One region of the Kluyvera sp. STS39-E genome, then DNA from elsewhere that is predicted to be linked to it. Evidence: predicted binding sites of a transcription regulator. Region 1 holds the regulator's gene; each other region holds the start of a gene.
What was found. The regulator sigma-54, encoded in region 1, starts transcription at its own class of promoters, with help from an activator protein. The targets are predictions, from matches to a motif close to GTTGGCACANNTTTCGCTNT.
Positions count from the first base shown of each region.

Region 2: a site for sigma-54 is predicted at 1,145-1,164, ahead of AB4K05_RS23460 (branched-chain amino acid ABC transporter substrate-binding protein). Genes of this name have one in related genera too.
Region 3: a site for sigma-54 is predicted at 920-939, ahead of hydN (electron transport protein HydN). Genes of this name have one in related genera too.
Region 4: a site for sigma-54 is predicted at 689-708, ahead of glnA (glutamate--ammonia ligase). Genes of this name have one in related genera too.

Region 1 covers NZ_JBFQGA010000001.1:63,124-65,330, reverse strand. The annotation lists gene lptB (LPS export ABC transporter ATP-binding protein) at 1-285, shown strand, start outside; gene rpoN (RNA polymerase factor sigma-54) at 330-1,763, shown strand; gene hpf (ribosome hibernation promoting factor) at 1,786-2,073, shown strand; gene ptsN (PTS IIA-like nitrogen regulatory protein PtsN) at 2,132-2,207, shown strand, end outside.
Region 2 covers NZ_JBFQGA010000015.1:8,831-11,037, forward strand. The annotation lists gene AB4K05_RS23455 (hypothetical protein) at 1-586, opposite strand, end outside; gene AB4K05_RS23460 (branched-chain amino acid ABC transporter substrate-binding protein) at 1,427-2,207, shown strand, end outside.
Region 3 covers NZ_JBFQGA010000001.1:657,577-659,783, forward strand. The annotation lists gene AB4K05_RS03155 (LacI family DNA-binding transcriptional regulator) at 1-829, shown strand, start outside; gene hydN (electron transport protein HydN) at 976-1,521, shown strand; gene fdhF (formate dehydrogenase subunit alpha) at 1,558-2,207, shown strand, end outside.
Region 4 covers NZ_JBFQGA010000011.1:13,898-16,104, reverse strand. The annotation lists gene typA (ribosome-dependent GTPase TypA) at 1-417, opposite strand, end outside; gene glnA (glutamate--ammonia ligase) at 798-2,207, shown strand.

The sequences.
Region 1 (2,207 bases):
ATTGCCCGTGCGCTGGCAGCAAACCCAAAATTTATCCTGCTGGATGAACCATTTGCCGGTGTCGACCCGATTTCCGTTATCGATATCAAACGCATTATCGAACACCTGCGAGACAGCGGTCTTGGCGTCCTTATCACCGACCATAACGTGCGTGAAACGCTCGCGGTATGTGAGCGCGCCTATATCGTCAGCCAGGGGCATCTGATTGCCCACGGAACACCTCAGGAGATCCTACAAGACGAACATGTTAAACGCGTGTATCTTGGGGAAGACTTCAGACTCTGATAGGGTATGGTTAACGACGTTAGCAGGAGAAATTCGTTCTGAACATGAAGCAAGGTTTGCAATTAAGGCTCAGCCAACAGCTTGCCATGACGCCGCAGTTGCAGCAGGCGATCCGTCTGTTGCAGTTGTCAACGCTGGAACTTCAGCAAGAACTCCAGCAAGCACTGGACAGCAATCCCCTGCTTGAGCAAACCGATCTTCACGAGGAAGTAGAAACCCAGGAATCCGTTGATGCCGAAACTATCGACAGCGTCGATGCATTGGAAAAGACGGAAATGCCCGAAGAGCTGCCGCTCGACGCCAGTTGGGATGAAATCTACACCGCCGGAACGCCATCGGGCACTGGAGTTGATTATCAGGACGACGAACTGCCAATCTATCAGGGTGAAACCACCCAGTCCTTGCAGGACTATCTGATGTGGCAGGTCGAGCTAACGCCGTTTACCGAAACCGACAGGGCAATTGCGACATCTATCGTTGATGCCGTTGATGAAACCGGCTATCTCACCGTTACGCTGGAAGATATTCGTGAAAGCATTGGCGATGACGAAATAGGCCTTGATGAAGTAGAAGCGGTGCTTAAGCGCATCCAGCGCTTCGATCCAGTGGGTGTTGCCGCCAAGGATCTGCGCGATTGCCTGCTGATCCAGCTGTCACAATTCTCCCCGGATACGCCGCGAATTACCGAGGCCCGGCTGATTATCTCCGATCATCTCGATCTTCTCGCCAACCATGATTTCCGCTCGTTGATGCGCGTTACCCGTCTGAAAGAAGACGTGTTGAAAGAAGCCGTCGACCTGATCCAATCGTTAGATCCTCGCCCCGGCCAGTCGATCCAAACCGGTGAGCCGGAATACGTGATCCCTGACGTTTTGGTCCGCAAGGTAAGCGGTCGCTGGATGGTTGAGCTTAACGCCGACAGCATTCCGCGTTTGCAGATAAACCAGCATTACGCTGGCATGTGTAATAACACCCGCAATGACGCCGACAGCCAGTTTATTCGCAGTAACCTGCAGGATGCTAAATGGCTTATAAAGAGTCTTGAGAGCCGTAATGACACGCTTTTACGCGTCAGTCGCTGCATCGTTGAACAGCAGCAGGCCTTTTTCGATCTTGGCGAAGAATATATGAAACCGATGGTGCTGGCGGATATCGCCCAGACCGTCGAGATGCATGAGTCCACCATTTCGCGTGTCACCACGCAGAAGTATTTGCATAGCCCACGGGGCATTTTTGAGCTTAAGTATTTCTTCTCCAGTCACGTGAGCACCGAAGGCGGCGGCGAAGCCTCGTCTACTGCTATCCGCGCGTTGGTGAAGAAATTGATTGCCGCGGAAAATCCCGCGAAACCACTGAGCGACAGTAAACTGACCACCATGCTCTCTGAACAGGGTATCATGGTGGCACGGCGTACCGTTGCAAAGTACCGAGAGTCTTTATCCATCCCGCCGTCAAACCAGCGTAAACAGCTGGTCTGACTCTACTGATAAGGAAGACACTATGCAGCTCAACATCACTGGACACAACGTCGAAATTACCGATGCGATGCGCGAATTCGTCAATGCGAAATTCGTTAAGCTCGAACAGTATTTCGAGAGGATCAATCAGGTCTACATTGTGTTAAAAGTGGAGAAATTGACGCACATCTCGGATGCAACATTGCATGTTAACGGCGGCGAACTTCACGCCAGTGCGGAAGGGAAAGATATGTACGCCGCCATCGACGGCTTGATCGACAAACTGTCGAGACAGTTGAATAAACACAAAGATAAACTAAAACAACACTGATTGTCCGAGCTACCGCCCGCTATGCCCTGTGTATGGCGGGCGGTGCTTAGGTGAAATTATGACAAATAATGATTCAGCTCTTCAACTGAGCAACGTCCTTAACCAGGAATGTACCCGCAGTGCCGTGCACTGTC
Region 2 (2,207 bases), on a different contig from region 1:
ATTGTTTTATCTCTATTCCTTGATCTCCATCAACCACCTTAATTCTGTTTCCATTTCTTCTTGAAGGTGAAAAACCATAATGTTTTGGAAAACAATAAGTATTAGTTTGATAATTATTGTTTTGTCCTGCTTCATTCTGAAGAGTATAAATTTCGTCATTATTGCTTTCACAAAAAATAAATAGTAGTTGAAATTTTTCAGTGGAGAAAATGTTAGTTAAAGCAGTATTCATATCCAGAGGAAACAGGTCAACAATGCTAGGCGTATGGCTATAAAACACTTTTATAGATGAATGACCTTTGATGAAACTTTGTCTTAAACATGTATCAATAACTACTATTTCTGCTTCATGTAAGTTTGAGGGAAGTTCAGAAGAATAGGGTATTACTAAAGGACGATAGCTGGCAGCTTCATATGTGTTATACCCATTCATCCAACAATGGCCTACATTGAAGACCGGGCTAAGAGCCTTTTCAACGATTTTAGGGGTATTTAACAGATAAATCAATGGCTTATTTTCAGTGATCATCATGAACATCCATATTAGATTTTCATTAAAAGTATCATTTTTCTTAGGAGATAACATCTGACCTGCTTCCTTTTTATATTTACACAGAACGTTGTTAGCAAGGTCTGGAGGTCGTTCATAGGGGGCCTTAGAGGCTGTAAATCCTTCGCCATTGGGATGGTTGATAATCGGTAACCCTTTGAATAGATTAAATGGTAATTTCTGAGTTGATGGCGAAAAATCAAAGTAACTTATTGATTAGTGATGATAATATGCATGATTTAAAATCCCTCGGCGTTCGCGCTGTGTGGGTTCAAGTCCCACTCCGGGCACCATGGGAATAAAGCAGAATAATCAAAGCAATAAGCAGTGTCGTGAAACCACCTACGGGTGGTTTTTTTGTTTTTGTCCCGTGCCCTGTCTCTCGCACCATAATCGCTCACTTACCTGCACCATCCGCTACCATAACCCGTACATTTTGCTACAAAAATGCGCAAAGCGTGACTATTGCATTGTTTATGTACTTTATTGTTAACGAGATGTGATCCTCTCCGTAATTTCACTTCATCACACCGGAAGCCCTAAAACGGCGCTCTATACTCAAAATTGTCGAAATCCAAGCGAAGGTTGCACAAAGTTGGCAACTATTTTGCTTAACATTTTTGGCCTGAAAAGCGTAAGGAAACCTCGCCGTCATCAGCAGGATATTGTCAGGGTTCGTTTATTTGGTGAATGTGCCAGTCGTTCGGCTTCACACCGTTATACCCGTCATACTTCAAGTTGCATGTGCGTTGGCTGCGCTCGTTCACCCGAATCACTTACTCAAGTAAGCTCATCGGGATTCACGCTCTTGCCGCCTGCCTGCAACTCGAATTATTTGGGGTATATGCATAAACCTCTTTGCTAAGGTAGATAATAATGTCGCTGAAATTGATTAGAAGTCCGCTTTCTCTTGTGTTGGCAGGTTGTCTGGTAACGGCGTTTTCCGCCCAGGCTGATATCGTGATTGGTGTTGCTGGGCCTTTCACTGGGCCAAATGCTACCTATGGCGACCAGTACTGGCACGGGGCGACCCAGGCCGCTGAGGACATTAACGCCGCAGGGGGGATTAACGGCGAAAAAATTAAACTGGTGCAGGGCGATGACGCCTGCGAACCGAAACAAGCCGTTTCGGTGGCTAACCGTTTGGTGGACCAGGATAAAGTACAGGCCGTCGTTGGCCATTTCTGCTCATCTTCAACCATGCCAGCGTCAGAGGTATACAGCGATGCGGGCATTCTCGCCATTACCCCCGGTTCTACCAATCCACTGATTACCGAGCGCGGTATGAACGACATGTTCCGCATGTGCGGCCGTGACGATCAGCAAGGCGATGTCGCCAGCAACTTCATCATTGATAAACTCAAAGCCAAGCGAGTGGTGATTATTCACGATAAAGATACCTATGGGCAGGGGCTGGCGGATGCCACTCGTGCGGCATTGGCGAAGCGTGGCGTGAAGGACGTGATGTATGAAGGCTTATCGCGTGGCGAAAAAGACTTTAACGCGCTGGTGACGAAAATCAGTGCGCAGAAGCCAGACGTCGTGTTCTTCGGCGGCTGCCACCCGGAAGCGGGGCCATTGGTACGTCAGATGCGTGAACAGGGCGTTCAAGCTAGTTTCTTCTCCGGCGACTGTATTGTTAACGAAGAGATGGTCA
Region 3 (2,207 bases), 590 kb from region 1:
GGGACTGGTGGTCACTAACACGCTTTATCACGGCGTTTACTTCAGCGAGTTGCTGTTTCATGCCGCGAGCATGACGGAAGCGCAGGGGAGGCGGCTGATTCTTGCCGATGGCAAACACAGCGCCCAAGAGGAGCGGGAGGCGATTCAGTACCTGCTCGATCTGCGCTGTGACGGCATCATTATTTATCCGCGTTTTTTAAGCGTCGACGAAATTGACGAGATTATCGGGCAGCAGCAGCAACCGGTGCTGGTGATTAACCGTCGACTTCGCCGAAACAGCAGTCACTGCGTTTATTGCGATCAAAAAGCGGCGAGCCAACAGGCGGTGGAAAAGCTCATTGCCCGCGGTCATCGCGATATCGCTTTTATCACCGGTTCACTGGACTCACCTACCGGCATTGAACGTCTTTCCGGCTATAAGGATGCCCTCGCAAAACACGGCATTTTGCTGCGTGACGAACTGATTGTCGAAGGGCGATGGACGCCCGCCACCGGTGCCGCTGGCGTGGACAGGCTTCGCGAGCGCGGGGTGAACTTTAGCGCGCTGGTGTGCAGCAATGACGATATGGCGGTAGGGGCGATAAAACGCCTGCATGCCCACGGCGTCGGCGTTCCGCAGCAGGTTTCGGTCATTGGTTTTGATGATATTGCTCTGGCCCCGTATATGATCCCGTCGCTATCCAGCGTGCGTATCCCGGTGACCGAGATGATTAAAGAGACCATTAACCGGCTGATTTTTATGCTCGATGGCGGTGACTTTACCTATCAACAAACCTTCCCCGGCGAGCTGATTGAGCGCGATTCTATTCATGCCGGCCCGCACGCCTGATCTCGTCAGCTGTCATCGTCACTAATGACGATGACAGCCTCTCCCCGCCGTCATCTTTCCAAATAATCCTTGTAAATCAGCCTCATAAAAGTTGGCTCGATTAATGCATTCTCCCGCTCAATTCATTGTCATTGCTGGAGAAGTTGATGAACCGTTTCATCATTGCTGATGCGAGTAAATGTATTGGCTGCCGGACATGCGAAGTCGCATGCGTGGTTTCCCACCAGGAAGATCAGGACTGCGCCGCCCTGACGCCGCAATCTTTCCTGCCGCGTATTCACGTTATCAAAGGGATGGATGTTTCCACCGCCACCGCCTGTCGCCAGTGCGAAGATGCGCCGTGCGCCAACGTCTGCCCGAACGGGGCAATTATCCGCGATAAAGGGTTTATTCACGTCATGCAGGAACGCTGCATCGGCTGTAAAACCTGCGTCGTGGCGTGCCCGTACGGCGCGATGGAAGTGGTGGTGCGTCCGGTTGTGCGTAACAGCGGCACTGGGCTGAAAATTCGCGCGGAAAAAGCAGAAGCCAACAAATGCGACCTCTGTTTCCACCGCGAAGCGGGCCCGGCCTGCATGGAAGCCTGTCCGACCCATGCGCTGTTCTGCGTCGATCGCGACAAGCTTGAGCAACTGAGTGCCGAAAAGCGCCGCCGTACCGCGCTTGATGTCGCGACGTCTCTGTCTTTTTAAAATCCCTTAATTTCTCTTTTAACAGGTCTGTTACTGATGAAAAAAATCACGAGTGTATGCCCTTACTGTGGCGCGGGTTGTAAGCTGAAGCTGGTTGTGGATGGCGGTAAAATTGTCCGCGCCGAAGCGGCTAATGGCAAAACCAACCAAAATGAACTGTGTCTGAAAGGCTACTACGGCTGGGACTTCTTAAACGATACCAAGCTGCTGACGCCGCGATTGACGCAGCCCATGATCCGCTATGAAAAGGGCGGCAAATTCACTCCCGTGAGCTGGGAAGAAGCCATTCGCTATACCGCGAAACGGCTAGGCGATATCAAAGCCAAATTCGGGCCGCGCGCCATTATGACCACCGGGTCATCGCGCGGTACCGGCAATGAAACCAACTATGTGATGCAAAAATTCGCCCGCGGCGTGCTGCATACCAACAACGTCGACTGCTGCGCCCGCGTGTGCCACGGTCCGTCGGTGGCGGGTTTGCAGGATGTGTTGGGCAACGGCGCGATGAGTAACAGCATTGGCGATATCGAAAACTCGCGCTGCCTGCTGGTCTTTGGCTACAACTGTGCGGATTCGCATCCCATCGTGGCGCGTCGCGTCATTAAGGCCAAAGATAAAGGGGCCAAGATTATCGTCTGCGATCCGCGTCGTATTGAAACCGCGCGTATCGCCGACCAGCATCTGCA
Region 4 (2,207 bases), on a different contig from region 1:
CCAATCAGGACGCGCGCCAGGACGGTCAACTTTGTTGATAACAACAATTGGTTTCAGGCCATGAGCAAATGCTTTTTTAGTCACGAAGCGCGTCTGCGGCATCGGACCATCCATTGCATCAACAACCAGCAGCACGGAGTCAACCATGGACATAACGCGCTCAACTTCACCACCGAAGTCGGCGTGCCCTGGGGTATCAACGATGTTGATACGGTAATCATTCCATTTGATAGCGGTGTTTTTCGCGAGGATGGTAATCCCACGCTCTTTCTCCAAATCGTTGGAGTCCATCACACGCTCTTGTGTTTCAGCACGCGCATCAAACGTACCGGATTGCTGGAGCAGCTTATCAACCAGGGTAGTCTTACCATGGTCAACGTGCGCGATGATGGCGATGTTACGCAAATTTTCGATCACAACTTTGCCTCGGGCATTAGAAATAGCGCGTTATTGTACACGGATTAATCGCACTACAAAACAGGATCACAGAGATCCTCCGCAAACAAGTATTGCAGAGTTTCTTTGTGATCGCTTTCACGGAGCATAAAAAGGGCACCTAATCACAATTTGCACCAATATGGTGCTCAGCAATGACAGATAAGCACTATAATGGTGCAAAGAAGCTATCATGGTGCAGCCCTTTTGCACTATGGTGCGCATGATAACGCCTTTTGGGGGTGATTTAAAAGTTGGCACAGATTTCGCTTTATATTTTTTAGGGCAACAACGCCACTTTAAGCAGTGATTGAAGACCTCGTTACCACGACGACAATGATAAAATCCGGGAGATGTTAAGTATGTCCGCTGAACACGTTTTGACGATGCTGAATGAGCACGAAGTGAAATTTGTCGATTTGCGCTTCACCGATACCAAAGGTAAAGAACAGCACGTCACTATTCCTGCTCATCAGGTAAATGCCGAATTCTTTGAAGAAGGCAAAATGTTTGACGGCTCCTCAATCGGTGGCTGGAAAGGCATTAACGAATCCGACATGGTTCTGATGCCAGATGCGACTACCGCTCTCATCGACCCGTTCTTTGAAGAGTCTACCCTGATCATTCGTTGCGACATCCTGGAACCAGGCACGCTGCAGGGCTATGACCGTGACCCACGCTCCATCGCTAAACGTGCTGAAGAGTATCTGCGCGCTACCGGCATCGCGGACACCGTTCTGTTCGGGCCAGAGCCAGAATTCTTCCTGTTTGATGACATTCGTTTCGGCGCATCCATCTCCGGTTCCCACGTTGCTATCGATGATATCGAAGGCGCATGGAACTCCTCCACCAAATACGAAGGTGGTAACAAAGGTCACCGTCCTGGCGTGAAAGGCGGTTACTTCCCAGTTCCTCCGGTCGATTCCTCCCAGGACATCCGTTCTACCATGTGTCTGATCATGGAAGAGATGGGTCTGGTTGTTGAAGCGCATCACCACGAAGTGGCGACCGCAGGCCAGAACGAAATCGCCACCCGCTTTAACACCATGACCAAAAAAGCGGATGAGATTCAGATCTACAAATACGTTGTGCACAACGTTGCACACCGTTTCGGTAAAACCGCGACCTTCATGCCAAAACCAATGTTTGGCGATAACGGTTCCGGTATGCACTGCCACATGTCTCTGTCCAAGAACGGCGTAAACCTGTTCTCCGGCGACAAATACGCAGGTCTGTCCGAGCAGGCGCTGTTCTACATCGGTGGTGTTATCAAACACGCTAAAGCGATCAACGCCCTGGCGAACCCAACCACCAACTCTTACAAGCGTCTGGTCCCAGGCTACGAAGCTCCAGTTATGCTGGCTTACTCTGCCCGTAACCGTTCTGCTTCCATCCGTATCCCAGTGGTTGCTTCTCCGAAAGCGCGTCGTATCGAAGTGCGCTTCCCAGATCCAGCGGCTAACCCGTACCTGTGCTTTGCAGCCCTGCTGATGGCTGGTCTTGATGGTATCAAGAACAAAATCCACCCAGGCGAAGCAATGGACAAAAACCTGTACGACCTGCCACCAGAAGAAGCGAAAGAGATCCCACAGGTTGCAGGTTCTCTGGAAGAAGCACTGAATGCGCTGGACGCAGACCGTGAGTTCCTGACGGCTGGCGGCGTGTTCACTGATGAAGCTATCGATGCTTACATCGGTCTGCGCATTGAAGAAAACGACCGCGTACGCATGACGCCACACCCGGTTGAGTTCGAACTGTACTACAGCGTTTAA